Regions from separate parts of the Streptomyces sp. NPDC054047 genome, predicted to be linked through region 2. Evidence: riboswitches for the same ligand, from Rfam matches in the RefSeq annotation. Region 2 holds a riboswitch; the other holds the start of a gene.
What was found. Region 2 has a riboswitch for thiamine pyrophosphate ahead of thiM (hydroxyethylthiazole kinase). Riboswitches for the same ligand answer to the same signal wherever they lie in the genome.
Positions count from the first base shown of each region.

Region 1: another riboswitch for thiamine pyrophosphate. It lies ahead of thiO (glycine oxidase ThiO); the one in region 2 lies ahead of thiM (hydroxyethylthiazole kinase).

Region 1 is NZ_JBVJKV010000001.1:415,220-422,221, forward strand. It holds gene metF (methylenetetrahydrofolate reductase [NAD(P)H]) at 1-171, opposite strand, end outside; gene thiE (thiamine phosphate synthase) at 260-910, opposite strand; gene ACZ6ZP_RS01940 (Rv2175c family DNA-binding protein) at 998-1,363, opposite strand; gene ACZ6ZP_RS01945 (NAD(P)/FAD-dependent oxidoreductase) at 1,418-2,584, opposite strand; TPP riboswitch at 2,769-2,881, shown strand; gene thiO (glycine oxidase ThiO) at 2,879-4,069, shown strand; gene thiS (sulfur carrier protein ThiS) at 4,066-4,284, shown strand; gene ACZ6ZP_RS01960 (thiazole synthase) at 4,291-5,085, shown strand; gene pknB (Stk1 family PASTA domain-containing Ser/Thr kinase) at 5,177-7,002, shown strand, end outside.
Region 2 is NZ_JBVJKV010000004.1:361,939-368,940, reverse strand. It holds gene ACZ6ZP_RS18445 (acetolactate synthase large subunit) at 1-1,004, opposite strand, end outside; gene ACZ6ZP_RS18440 (cytochrome P450) at 1,278-1,667, shown strand; gene ACZ6ZP_RS18435 (preATP grasp domain-containing protein) at 1,717-2,106, shown strand; gene ACZ6ZP_RS18430 (hypothetical protein) at 2,139-2,456, shown strand; TPP riboswitch at 3,070-3,195, shown strand; gene thiM (hydroxyethylthiazole kinase) at 3,189-4,019, shown strand; gene thiE (thiamine phosphate synthase) at 4,266-4,904, shown strand; gene thiD (bifunctional hydroxymethylpyrimidine kinase/phosphomethylpyrimidine kinase) at 4,901-5,728, shown strand; gene ACZ6ZP_RS18410 (TenA family protein) at 5,734-6,423, shown strand; gene ACZ6ZP_RS18405 (purine-cytosine permease family protein) at 6,420-7,002, shown strand, end outside.

The sequences.
Region 1 (7,002 bases), on a different contig from region 2:
GAAGCTGGGAGCCACCGCCTCGACCCGGCGCAGGGCGTTCCACAAGTTCCGCTCGCCCTTCGGGGTCTTCGGCGCGGAGAACTCGAACGAGTACGTCGTCTTGCCGGTGGCGAGCATGTCGCGCACGGTGCGTGCGCGATCAGATCTGGTGGAAGCAGTGCCTAGGGCCATACGGGCAGGTTAGCGACGGGGCACCGCTACCGGCCAATCTCCGTCCAACCTGCGGACAACCTGGCCGAAGTTGGCCGAAGATCGCCGGTCAGGCCGTACGCAGGCGCTTCGCGAAGTCGGCCGCCGCGGCCGCCGGATCGTCGGCCTCGGTGATGGCCCGTACGACGACGACGCGGCGGGCGCCCGCTTCGAGCACCTCGTCCAGATTGCCCGCGTCGATGCCGCCGATGGCGAACCAGGGGCGGTCCGTGCCGAGCGAGGCCGTGTACCGGACGAGGTCGAGTCCAGGGGCGTACCGGCCCGGCTTGGTGGGGGTCGGCCAGCAGGGGCCCGTGCAGAAGTAGTCCACGCCGTCCTGCGTCGCGGCGGCCGCCGCCTCGGCGTCGGCGTGCGTGGAGCGGCCGATCAGGACGTCCTCGCCGAGGATGCGGCGGGCCGCGGGCACCGGCAGGTCGCCCTGGCCCAGGTGGAGCACGTCGGCGCCGATGGCGTGCGCGACGTCCGCGCGGTCGTTCACCGCGAGGAGCTTGCCGTGCCGGCGGGCGGCGTCGGCGAAGACCTGGAGGTGGTCGAGCTCCTCGGCCGCCTCCATGCCCTTGTCGCGCAGCTGCACGATGTCCACGCCGCTGCCGAGGACGGCGTCGAGGAACTCCGGGAGGTCTCCCTGGCGCTTACGGGCGTCCACACACAGGTAGAGGCGGGCGTCGGCGAGCTGCTCGCGGGCAGGCTTGGCGGCCATGGAAAGGTCCCCCCGGTCGTCGGTGGCCTACGGGCCGCGGGTCCCCTGGGGGACGCGCGGCCCGCACGCAACGGTTTTCCGTGTCGGTCAGACGGCGAGCGCCTGGGCGCGGCGCTTCACCTCCGTCCCGCGATTCTCGCTCAGGGCCTGCGCGGGGGTGCCGGGCAGGGTCTCGTCGGGAGTGAAGAGCCACTCCAGCATTTCCTCGTCGGAGAAGCCGTCGTCCCTCAGGAGCGTCAGGGTGCCGGTGAGGCCCTTGACGATCTTGTCGCCGTCGATGAAGGCGGCCGGCACCTGAAGCGCGCGGTTCTCACCACGGCGCACGGCGATCAGCTGGCCCTCCTTGACCAGCTGGCGCACGCGCGTCACCTCGACGTCGAGCAGTTCCGCGATGTCGGGGAGGTGGAGCCAGGCGGGGACAAGAGCATCAGTCTTTGCGTCAATCTCGGTCACGGGGTCAAGCGTAGCTCCGGGCACCGACAGCGGCCGGTCACCGGGTCCCATCGGCTACGGCAGCACGGCCTTCTTCAGCGGCACCGCGGGGTCCGCCACCAGCTCAGGGGCGAGGCGGGCGCCCGCCTCGATCAGCTTGCGGCCCTGCGCCAGGTCCCGGGGGCGGCCCACCGCGAGGACGGCCACCAGGGCGCCCCGCAGGAACCAGCACACGGTCCAGGCGGCGCCCGAGGGGTCGCCGCGCCACACCAGCTCGTCGGCGGTGGCGTGGTGTCCCGCGTACTGGACGAAGCGGCCGAACTGCTCGGACCAGAAGTACGGGACGGGGTCGTACGCCGAAGGGGTCTCGCCGATGATGTTCGCCGCCACCGTGCGCGGTCCCTGGAGGGCGTTGTCCCAGTGGTGCACGAGAAGGCGCTCGCCATACCTTCCCGAAGGGAAGGAGGAGCAGTCGCCGACCGCGTACACATCGGGTTCCGACGTGCGCAGGTGGTCGTCGGCGAGGATCTCCCGGTGGGCGCCCAGGGCGATGCCGGAGTCCGCGAGCCAGTCCGTGGCGGGGCGGGCGCCGATGCCGACGACGACGGCGTCCGCGGGCAGCCGGGTGCCGTCGTCCAGGAGGACGCTGCCGGGCTCGACGCGATCCACGCGCGCGTGGGTGCGCAGTTCGGCGCCGGAGTCGGCGTACCAGGAGGCCATCGGCGCCGCGACCTCCGCGGGAAGGGCCCCCGCGAGCGGTCGCCCGGCGGCTTCGACGACGGTGACCGAGCAGCCCGCCTCACGGGCGGCGGTCGCGAACTCGGCGCCGATCCAGCCCGCGCCGACGACCACGATGCGGTGCTGCTCGGCGAGCACGGGCCGCAGCCGCTCGGCGTCGTCGAGGGTGCGCAGCAGATGGACGCCGGGGACCCCGGAGGCGCCGGGCAGCAGGATCGGTTCGGCTCCGGTGGCGATCACCAGGGCGTCGTACGGGACCGGGCCCCGCTCGGTGTCCAGTTCGTGGTCCGCGGTGCGGACGCCCGTGACCTCGCGGCCCAGGCTCAGCTCGATGCCGAGCGCCTCGAAGTCGATGTCGAAGGCGGAGCCCTCCGCCTTGCCGAGCAGCACGGCCTTGGACAGCGGCGGTCTGTCGTACGGCTGGTGGGGTTCCGCGCCGATCAGGGTGACCGCACCGGGGAACCCCTGCTCGCGCAGGGCCACGGCGGTCTGCACCCCGGCCATCCCCGCGCCGACGACGACCACCCGGCGCTCTTCCTGCCTCCGCTGCTCGCTCACCCGATCACTCTAGGGCGGCGGGCGACGCCGGACTCAGTGCGCGACGGGGAGATCTCTGACACACCGTCACCGCCCATACCCGGACAGCTCCCCTACTGCCGCCGGACGCCAGGGGCTAGGGTGGCCGATGCAGAGCACTCGCGGGAGCCCGGACGCACCGGGCTGAGAGGGAGGCTGGACGGCCTCCGACCGTACGAACCTGATCCGGGTCATGCCGGCGAAGGGAGGGGCTGGACGCCCATGCATCCACGGACACCACCTCACGCGACGACCGACGTCGTGGTCGTAGGCGGCGGCATCATCGGCCTGGTCACGGCCTGGCGGGCGGCCCAGCGCGGCCTGTCCACCGCGGTCGTGGACCCCGAACCGGGCGGCGGCGCGGCGCAGGTCGCCGCGGGCATGCTGGCCGCCGTCACCGAGCTGCACTACGGCGAGCAGACGCTGCTGGCGCTGAATCTGGCCTCCGCGCAGCGCTATCCCGCGTTCGCGGCCGAGCTGGCCGAGGCGAGCGGCCGCGATCTCGGCTACCGCGCGTGCGGCACGCTCGCCGTCGCGCTCGACTCCGACGACCGCGCCCACCTGCGCGAACTGCACACCCTTCAGCAGCGGTCGGGGCTCACGTCGGAGTGGCTGAGCGGGCGCGAGTGCCGCCGTCTGGAGCCGATGCTCGCACCGGGCGTCCGGGGCGGCCTGCGCGTCGACGGCGATCACCAGGTCGACCCGCGCAGGCTCGCCGCCGCGCTCGTCGTGGCCTGCGAGCGGGCGGGAGCGATCTTCCACCGCACCTGGGCGGAGCGCCTGACCGTCGCGGGCGACCGGGCCACCGGAGTCGTCCTCGCCGACGACACCACCCTGGAGGCCGGTCAGACCGTGCTCGCCGCGGGCAGCCTCAGCGGGCGCCTCGCCGGGGTTCCGGAGGGCGTACTGCCGCCCGTGCGCCCCGTGAAGGGGCAGGTCCTTCGGCTCACGGTGCCGGAGCGGTACGCGCCGTTCCTGAGCCGCACCGTGCGCGCCGTCGTGCGCGGCAGCCACGTCTACCTGGTGCCGCGCGAGAACGGCGAGCTCGTCGTCGGCGCGACCAGCGAGGAGCTCGGCTGGGACACGACGGTCACCGCGGGCGGCGTGTACGAGCTGCTTCGGGACGCCCACGAGCTCGTACCGGGCATCACGGAACTGCCGCTGACCGAGACCCGCGCGGGCCTGCGCCCCGGCTCCCCCGACAACGCGCCGCTGCTCGGCCCGACCGCGCTCCCCGGCCTCCAGCTGGCCACCGGCCACTACCGCAACGGCGTACTTCTGACGCCGGTCACCGGTGACGTGATGGCGCACGCCCTGACCACCGGTGAACTGCCCGACGAGGCACGGGGGTTCACCCCCCTGCGCTTCGTCCGCACCCCCCTGACGCAGCCCTTCATGGAGCAGCCCGCATGACTCTCTCAGCCGTTACCGCCGTCTCCGTCAACGGAGAGGCACGCGATGTGGCCGCGGGCACCACGCTCGAAGCCCTCGTCGCCACGCTCACCGCGGCCCCTTCGGGGGTCGCCGCCGCGCTCAACGAAACCGTCGTACCGCGCACCCGGTGGTCCACCACCCCGCTCACCGACGGGGACCGCGTCGAGGTCCTCACCGCGGTCCAGGGAGGCTGAACCGACATGGCGGACGATCCCTTCGTCATCGGCGGGCTCACCCTCTCCTCGCGCCTGATCATGGGTACGGGCGGTGCGCCGAGCCTGGACGTGCTCGAACGTTCCCTGGTCGCCTCCGGTACGGAGCTGACGACGGTCGCGATGCGCCGCCTCGACCCCGGGGTGCAGGGCTCGGTGCTCTCCGTGCTCGACCGGCTCGGCATCCGCGTCCTGCCGAACACGGCGGGCTGCTTCACCGCGGGCGAGGCCGTCCTGACCGCCCGGCTCGCGCGGGAGGCGCTCGGCACCGACCTGATCAAGCTGGAGGTCATCGCGGACGAGCGCACGCTGCTTCCCGACCCGATCGAGCTCATCGACGCCGCCGAGACCCTGGTCGACGACGGCTTCACGGTCCTTCCGTACACGAACGACGACCCGGTCCTCGCCCGGAAGCTGGAGGACGTGGGCTGCGCGGCGATCATGCCGCTCGGCTCCCCCATCGGCTCCGGGCTCGGCATCCGCAACCCGCACAACTTCCAGCTGATCGTCGAACGCGCGGGCGTGCCGGTGATCCTGGACGCGGGGGCGGGCACGGCGTCCGACGCGGCGCTCGCCATGGAGCTGGGGTGCGCGGGTGTGATGCTCGCCTCCGCCGTGACGCGGGCGCAGGAGCCGGTCCTCATGGCCGAGGGCATGCGGCACGGGGTCGAGGCGGGGCGGCTCGCGTACCGGGCCGGGCGAATCCCCCGGCGGCACTTCGCCGAGGCGTCGTCGCCCGTGGAGGGCATGGCCCGGCTCGATCCGGAGCGGCCCGCGTTCTGAGCGTCGCGTGCCTGTCACAGCTCGGCTGCAGTCGGGGCCCGGGCCAACCCGGGCGGGCAACGGTGTCGGCGGTGGCTCGTAGACTCCCTTCGTGGACACGACCCTTCAGGACCCGCTCGTCGGGCAGGTGCTCGACGGCCGCTATCGCGTGGACGGGCGGATCGCGGTGGGCGGGATGGCCACGGTCTACAGGGCCGTGGACACCCGCCTCGACCGCGTGCTCGCGCTCAAGGTGATGCACCCGACGCTGGCCGCCGACGTCTCGTTCGTCGACCGCTTCATCCGCGAGGCGAAGTCGGTCGCCCGGCTCTCGCACCCGAACGTGGTGGGGGTGTACGACCAGGGCGCCGACGGTGCGTACGTCTATCTCGCGATGGAGTACATCGCCGGCTGCACCCTGCGTGACGTGCTCCGCGAGCGCGGCGCCCTGCAGCCGCGCGCGGCCCTCGACATCCTGGAGCCGGTCCTCGCCGCGCTCGGCGCCGCGCACCGCGCCGGGTTCGTGCACCGCGACATGAAGCCGGAGAACGTCCTCATAGGGGACGACGGCCGGGTCAAGGTCGCCGACTTCGGCCTCGTGCGCGCGGTGGACACCGTCACGAACACGACCGGCACGGTGCTCGGCACGGTCTCCTATCTCGCACCCGAGCAGATAGAGCACGGCACGGCCGACACCCGCGTGGACGTGTACGCGTGCGGCGTCGTGCTCTACGAAATGCTGACCGGCGCCAAGCCGCACTCCGGTGAATCGCCCGCCCAGGTGCTCTACCAGCACCTCCACGAGGACGTGCCGCCCCCGTCGGCGATCGTCCCGGGGCTCGCCGTCGAGCTGGACGAGCTGGTGGCCTCCGCCACCGCCCGCACGCCCGACGTCCGCCCGCACGACGCGGTGGCGCTCCTGGGGCAGGCCAGGCAGGCGCGGGCCGCGCTCTCCGTCGAGCAACTGGACGCGGTGCCTCCGCAGGCGCGCGCGGACCACGGAGAGCATGACAACTCCGACGACCGTACGAGCGTGATCCCGCGCGCGGTGCGATCCGTGCAGCTGCCGCTCCCGACGGACGACGATCAAGGCCGGCAGGACCGGCAGGACCAGCTCAACCGCACGAGCGTCCTGCAGACTCCGCCGCCCGCTCCCCCGGCCGCCCCCGGCCGCGGACGGCCCGGCAACCCGCGCCGCGGCGTGCTCGCGGTGGTCGCCGCCGTCCTGCTCGCACTGGGGCTCGGCGCGGGCGTCTGGTACATCAACTCAGGCCAGTTCACGAAGGTCCCGCCGCTCCTGGCGAAGACCGAGTCGGCGGCCAAGAAGCGGCTCGGCGAAGCCGGGCTGGACGTGAAGGACGTCAAGCGCGCGTACAGCGACACCGACAAGCGCGGCACGGTCATGGCCACCGACCCCGGGGCCGGCGAGCGCATCCGTGACAACGGCCGGGTGACGCTGACCGTCTCCATGGGCCCCGAGATCGTGAAGGTCCCGAGCCTCAAGGGCACTTCCCTGGCCGAGGCCAGGAGCAAGCTCAAGGACGCCGGTTTCGCTCCCGGGATGACGAAGAAGGCCTTCAGCGAAGAGGTGCGCAAGGGCTCCGTGATCAGGACGGACCCGAAGTCGGGCACCAAGCGCAAGGCGGGCTCCGCGATCGCGATCGTCGTCAGCAAGGGCCCCGCGATCGACGTTCCGGACGTCACGGGCGAATCCCAGGCCGACGCGACCGCCGAGCTGGAGGACCTGGGCCTCAAGGTCAAGACCAAGACGGAGCGGGTCTACTCCGACGAGGACAAGGGCACCGTCCTCGAACAGTCCCCCACGGAGGACCAGCAGCAGCTCGCCGAGGGCGACACGGTCACGCTCACGCTCTCCAAGGGCCCGGAGATGATCGAGGTCCCGGACGTCGAGGGCATGAGCGTGGACGACGCCACGAA
Region 2 (7,002 bases):
GCGAGGGCGTCGAGGGAGGCGGCGATGTCGCCGATGATGCCGACGTCGACCGAGTAGCTGTCGTCCACCTCCGCCGGGAAGCGGTGGATGTGGACGATCTTCTTGTCACCATCCGGGTTTATCCGGGACGGGTCGAACTCCTGCAGCTCGTAGCCGACGGCGATGACGACGTCGGCCTCCTCGAACCCGAAGTTGGTGTAGTCGCGCCGCATGAAGCCGAACGTGCCGGTCGCGCACGGGTGGTCGTCGGGCAGGACGCCCTTGCCGTGGAAGGTGGTCGCCGTCGACACGTCGAGTGCGGTAGCGAACGCCGTCAGCGACTCCTCGGCGCCGCCGCGCGCCGCGCCGTGTCCGGCGAGGATCACCGGCCGGCGGGCCTCCCGCAGCAGCTCCACCGCCCGCTTGATCTGCTTCGGGGACGGCGCCTCGGGCTGCACGACGTCCCTGCGCAGCGGGCGCAGGTCCGAGCCGTCCGTCGCCTCGTCGACATCCTCGGGCACGGCGAGGTAGACGGCGCCGGGCCGCTCGGACTCCGCGGTCTTGAACGCGCGCCGCACCATCTCTGGGATGGCCTGGGTGGCCGGGACGTCCGCCGACCACTTCGTGACCGGGGCGAACATGCTCACCAGGTCCACGAACTGGTGGGACTCCTTGTAGTTGCGCTCCTTGCCAACCTGCGCGGTGATCGCGACGACGGGCGTGCTGTTCGTCATGGCGTCGGCGACGCCCAGCATCAGGTTGATCGCCCCGGGCCCCAGCGTCGCGGACATCACACCCGCCGAGCCGGTGAGCCGGCCGTGCATCTCCGCCATGAAGGACGCGGCCTGCTCGTGCCGGGTGAGGACGTAGCGGATCTTCTCCGAGCGGGCGAGGGCGTTGGTGAAACGGATGTTCTCCTCGCCGGGCACGCCGAACACCACCTCGACGCCCTCGTTCTCCAGGCAGCGCACCAGGAGTTCGGCCGCTCCGTCGGGGGTCTGCTTCCGGTGCTCGGTGTCGCTCACGCTGATCGTGTCCTCTCCCGGGTTTCGGCCGCGCCGATGGGCGGACCGGTCAGTCGTCTACCCCGGCCCACCGCTCGGACGCCTGCGGACCGGGTCTTACGAGCCAGACCCTCGGATTCTTGATCGCTGCCCAGCGTTCCTCGTCGTCAGAGACCGCAGCCAGGGTCTGGTGGGTGCTGGACGTCATTCCAGAGCATCGGTGCTGCTCACCACCGGCTGGCCACCCGCCGATACGACTTCAGGGTGTTGTAGGAACGTCAATTCGACGGGCCTGTGCAGGGCACCACGCGCATCGCCGTGCGGGGCTGCCGGATCGGCGGCATCGACATCGAGGCGGGGCAGAGGGTCGTCGCCTTGTTCGCGGCGGCCAACCGCGACCCGGCCGCCTTCGAGTGGCCGGACGACCTGGTGCTCGACCGCTCCCCGAACCGTCACCTCGGCTACGGGCGGGGGCCGCACTCCTGCATCGGGACGACGGTCGCCCAGGCGGGCCTGCGCGCCCTGGTCGCGGCCCTGGCCGGGCACTCCGCCCGTCTGGAGGCCGCGGGCGACGGAGTGCGGCGGCGTACCGCGACCATGCGGGCCTTCGACTCGCTGCCCGCTGTCCTCCTTCCGCCGTCGACCCTTTCGCCCGTCTCTTGGAGTCCGCCGTGCGCATCCTGATCGGCAACCACATCGCCCCCTCTATACGGGCGCGCGGTGACATGCGCGCCTGGACCCAGCTCGCCTGTTCTGGTTCGCCCGCCCCGGCGACCTTCTCGTCCTGTGCTGCGAGCCGGATGCGGAGTTCGCCGACTGTGCCCTGGCTCACACCGGCGTGCGGTGCGAGGACCTGACCGTGCTGGCCGTTCCGCCCGGCGTATGGGGAGAGAAGCTGCTCGAACCCTCCTGCCTGACCGCGCCCGCGTTCCTCGACCGGGTGCGCGCCGCGCTCGGCCCGTCCGGGGCCGAGCGCGGTGGAGGAGGTGTTCGCGCTGTGGCCGTCGGCCGCCGTGGCGCGGTTCGCCGCCGCGGTGAGCGCGGCCGACCGGTATCTCGGCGCGGCGTTCTTCGCGCAGGGTGGCGTACTTCGGAACGGCGGACAGCTACCTGCCCTACCTGACGCGATTCCTCCGCCCTGGCGGACATCTGGCGATGGCGACTCCCGCCATGACACGGGAGGTCCGTGAGCTCGGAGCCATCCCACCTCACATCAAGAAGGTGGTCGGCTGGGAGGCGATTGCCTGGCACACGGCGGAGTGGTGGCGCTTTCAGTGGGCGATCACCGAGCTCGTGGAGGTCACTTCCGCGTGGTTGCCGCAAGACGCCTGGCGGGACTGGCTGTTGTGGGCCCGGGCAGCAGCCGAGCACACGCCCGACGGCCGGAGCGCGAACCAGCCCGTCATCGACATGCTCACCACAGACGGCGGAGAATTCCTCTCCTTCGCTCTGATAACTGCACGTAAGAACTGAGCAGACTTCACGCCGTCGGCAATTCTGTCTCTCCGATCGTGATCGGAGAGACAGAACCTAGAGCCTCACTGTCGTTGCCGGCCTTTCGGAGCGCGCCGGATCTCCAGCAGGTCTCGCACAGCTGCGTCATCCGTTGCTGCTCGCGGCAGATGACCGCCGGTGGGCCAGAATGCCTCCACGCAGGTGCCCGCATCCTCTGAAGGCCTCGGGCCGATGGCTCGCAGGCTGCGTACCGTGCGATCGCTGACGCATCCCCAGGGGCCGTGCTCATCGGTGAAGGCCGTGGCGGTCGCATTGCAGCGGGGCCGGGCGAGATCGGCCGTCAGCAGTTGCTGGTCACAGCGGTCGGGCTCGACGTGGCCGCCGTCGGCCCGGCAGGTAGGACCGGCGGGTAGGCACGTACCGGTCCAGGTGGCGATGCGGTGTCGGAAGAGGTCCAGTACCTGGACGTGGCCCTCCTGCACACCGCTTGCGGCATCAGCCAATACGGACAAGTCGGGCCCTGGTGGCCAGAGGATCCCCAGTCAGTTCCGCCAACAGATCCGTGCAGATCCATGCCGTTTTGTGAGGTACCCGAGTGCGAACCCCCTTCCCCGAAGGAGGTACATTGCCTAGCGACCACCGCGGGAGCTCGGGAGTAGCCGGGCTGAGAGGGCGGACGGGACTTGCTCCCCTTTCCGCCGACCGCATGAACCTGGACCGGGTAATGCCGGCGTAGGAAGAGTGTTGACGATGGATACTGCCTCCGTACCTGCCCAGCACGGCACTGCCGTCTCCCGTGATGCCGTGGCGGATGTGATCGCGTCGCTGCGGACCTCCGCACCCCTTGTGCACTGCCTGACCAACGTCGTGGTGTCGCAGTTCACCGCGAACGTGCTGCTCGCGGCGGGGGCTGCCCCCGCGATGGTGCACAGCGCGGAGGAGGCCGGAGCGCTGGCCCGGGTGGCCGGCGGTGTCCTGGTCAACCTGGGAACGGTGACGTCCGTGACGGCGGCGGCGATGCGCGTCGCGGTCACCGAAGCGGCCGGGGCCGGGCGGCCGTGGGTGCTCGACCCCGTAGCGGTCGGCCCGCTGCCCTGGCGCACCGAACTCGCCCGCGAACTGCTGGAGAGCGCACCCCCAGCGGTCGTTCGCGGCAATGCTTCCGAGATCCTGGCACTGGACGGCGGCACGGGCGGACGCGGCGTGGACAGCACGGACGCCCCCGAGGCGGCGCTGGCCGCGGCGGGCGCGCTGGCCCGGCGCTACGGCTGTGCGGTCGCGGTGAGCGGACCGGAGGACGTTCTCACGGACGGGACGCGCGTGGTGCGCCTGGCCAACGGGCACCCGCTGCTGACTCTGGTGACGGGAACGGGCTGCTCACTCGGCGCCCTGGTGGCCGCCTGCACAGCCGTCACCGGCGACGCGCTGCTGGCCGCCACTGCCGCGACCGGCCTGCTCACGGTGGCCGCGGAGGACGCCGCCACCCGCTCTGCGGGGCCCGGCACGTTCGCCGTCGCCCTGATCGACGCGCTGTACGAGCTCAGCCCTGAGCGGCTCACCGAGGCTCTCCACCTGCGTTGAGCATGCGCGTACTGCGCGTACTGCGCGTACTGCGGGGCCTGCGTGAGCAGTGGCCTGGACGCCACCCGCCGCACAGTGCCCGCCCACCCCGGGGCGGCGGCCCCGACACCGAGTCCGGCTGCCCTGTCCCCCAACTCGCCCCGGTGCACAACTCAAGGTCCCTGCATGTCAGGGCCTGCCGTCCCCCGTACCTCCCGATGCGTTTCCCACGCCTTTCCCCGGCCGGGAGACCCCAAGGAGCAACCCATGCGACCTCCTCTTGATCCGTCCCTGTATCTCGTGACCGACACCAGACTCTGCGGGCACCGCGGTGTCGCCGCTACCGTTGCGGCGGCCGTCAAGGGCGGCGTCACCGCCGTGCAGTTGCGCGATCCGGACGCGGACGCCCGCACGCTGTTCTCGCTCGGCCGTGCGATCCAGGCCGAACTCGCGGGCACGGGCGTCCCCTTGATCGTCAACGATCGCCTGGACGTGGCGGTCTGGTTGGACGCGGACGGCGTCCACCTCGGGCAGCGGGACGTCTCCCCCGAGAGCGCCCGGCGCCAGCTCGGTCCCGATAAGTACATCGGCCTGTCCGTCAGTCGTCTTGAGCAGCTGGCGCACGTGCCGGACTCCGTCGACCACCTCGGTGTCGGGCCGGTGTTCCCGCAGTCCACCAAGCCGGACGCGGACGCCCCGCTGGGTCTGGGCGGCCTGGCTCAGATCGTCCGGGAGAGCCCGCTGCCCTGCGTGGCCATCGGCGGGATCGGCGTGTCCGAGGCCGCCGCGGTCATGAGAAGCGGCGTGGCCGGGATCGCTGTCGTCAGTGCGGTCTGCGGGCAGCCCGACCCCGAGGCGGCAGCCCAGTCCCTCGTGCGTACTCTGCGACAGGAGATCCCCGCGTGACCAGCCCGCCCATCGCCCTGACCATCGCCGCCAGCGACCCCTCCGGCGGCGCCGGGATTCAAGCCGACTTGAAGGCGTTCTCCGCCAACGGCGCCTACGGAACAGCCGTTCTGACCGCCCTGACCGCCCAGAACACTCAGGGCGTCACCGGCATCCATGCCATTCCCCCGGCGTTCGTCACCGAGCAGCTCGACACGCTGTTCGCCGACGTCCCGGTGGACGCCGTCAAGATCGGAATGCTGGCCGACGCCGGCATCGCCGCAGCCGTCGCACAAGCCCTGGAGCGGCACCGCCCCCGGTACGTCGTCCTGGACCCCGTCATGGTCTCGACCAGCGGCCACCGTCTCCTGGAGGCCGATGCGGTGGCGGTGCTGCGCGACCGTCTGCTGCCTCTCGCCGACCTGATCACCCCCAACCTCCCCGAGGCCGGCGACCTGCTGGGCACCGCCGCGGCGAAGAATCGCGCAGAAGCCATAGAGCAGGCCCACGCACTCCTGAAAACCGGCGCCAGGCGTGTCCTGCTCAAGGGCGGCCACCACACACACGACGCAGCGTCCGTGGACATCCTCGTCGACGCCACACTCGCCACGGGCGCCGCGGGCGTCACCGAGCTGTCCGCACCTCGCGTCAACACGCGCAACACCCATGGCACCGGCTGCACCCTCTCCGCCGCGATCGCCGCCCTGCGCCCGCAACACGACGACTGGCACACCACCGTCAGTGCCGCGAAGGCGTACCTGACCGGGGCCCTGCGCGCGGCCGACACCCTGCACATCGGCAGCGGCCACGGACCTGTCCACCACTTCCACCAGTACTGGAGCTGAGCCCCATGACCACAACGTTCTGCGACGAGCTGTGGACGGCCACCGCCGAGATACGTGCGGCCATCGACAAGCTGCCGTTCGTCATCGCCCTCGGCGACGGCACCCTGGACCGGGAGAAGTTCGTCTCCTACCTGGCCCAGGACGCCCACTACCTGCGCGGCTACGCCCGCGCGCTGGCCAGCGCCGCCGCGAAGGCGGACCTGCCGCAGGACATCGCGTTCTTCGCGAAGTCCGCCCACGACGCCGTGATCGTCGAGAGCTCCCTGCACGAGAGCAACGTCGTCGACGTCGACGCCTGGACGCCCTCCCCCACCTGCACCGGGTACACCTCCTACCTGCTCTCGGTTGCTCACACCCAGGGCTACCCGGAGCTGGCCGCCGCGGTCCTGCCCTGCTTCTGGATCTACGCCGAGGTGGGCCGGGCGCTCCTCGAGTCGGCCGGCGACCTCGCCACCCACCCCTACGGCGACTGGATCGGCACGTACGCCGACGAGGAGTTCGAAGCCGCCACCGAACACGCCCGACAGATCGTCAGCCGGCTTGCGGACCAGGCCGACCCGGCCACCCGCGCACGGATGCGTACGGTCTTCACCACCGCGTCCACCTGGGAGTGGATGTTCTGGGACGCCGCCTGGCGCATGGAGACCTGGCCCGTCGGCGCCGCTCCTGCCCAGGTTTCGGAGCCCGCGAAGTGACGACCACCACCGAACCCGCCACCCCCAGACCGGCCCCGGCGAACGAGGCGCCGCTCACCCTCGACCAGCCCACACCCAAGGTCCTCAGCGGCCTGGACCAAGGCACCTTCTGGGCCAACCTGGGCGTCAGCCTGCTCGGCTTCAGCGGCATGCTGGTCGTCCTCGACCCCCTGGGCACCGGCGCTCCGACCCTGTCGTTCGCCGCGGCCGTCACCGCGTCCGTCGTCGGCACCCTGATCGGCACCGCCGCCCTGGGCCTCGCCGCCATCACCGGAGCCCGCACCGGCGCGCCCTCGATGGTCCTGCTGCGCGGCCTGTTCGGCGCGAAGGCGTCCTACCTGCCCACCGTCCTCAACGTGCTGCAGATGGTCGGCTGGGCCGTCTTCGAGCTGGTGGTCATCTCCACCGGCCTGAAGATCCTGGCCCGCCAGGCCTTCGGCGACCCGGGACCCGGCTGGCTGTACGTACTGCTCGCGGGCGCGGTGACGACAGCGCTCACGCTGCGCCCGCTCGGCGCCCTGCGCATCATCCGCCGCTACGTCACCATCGCCGTCGTCCTGGCCATCTGCTACCTGGGCT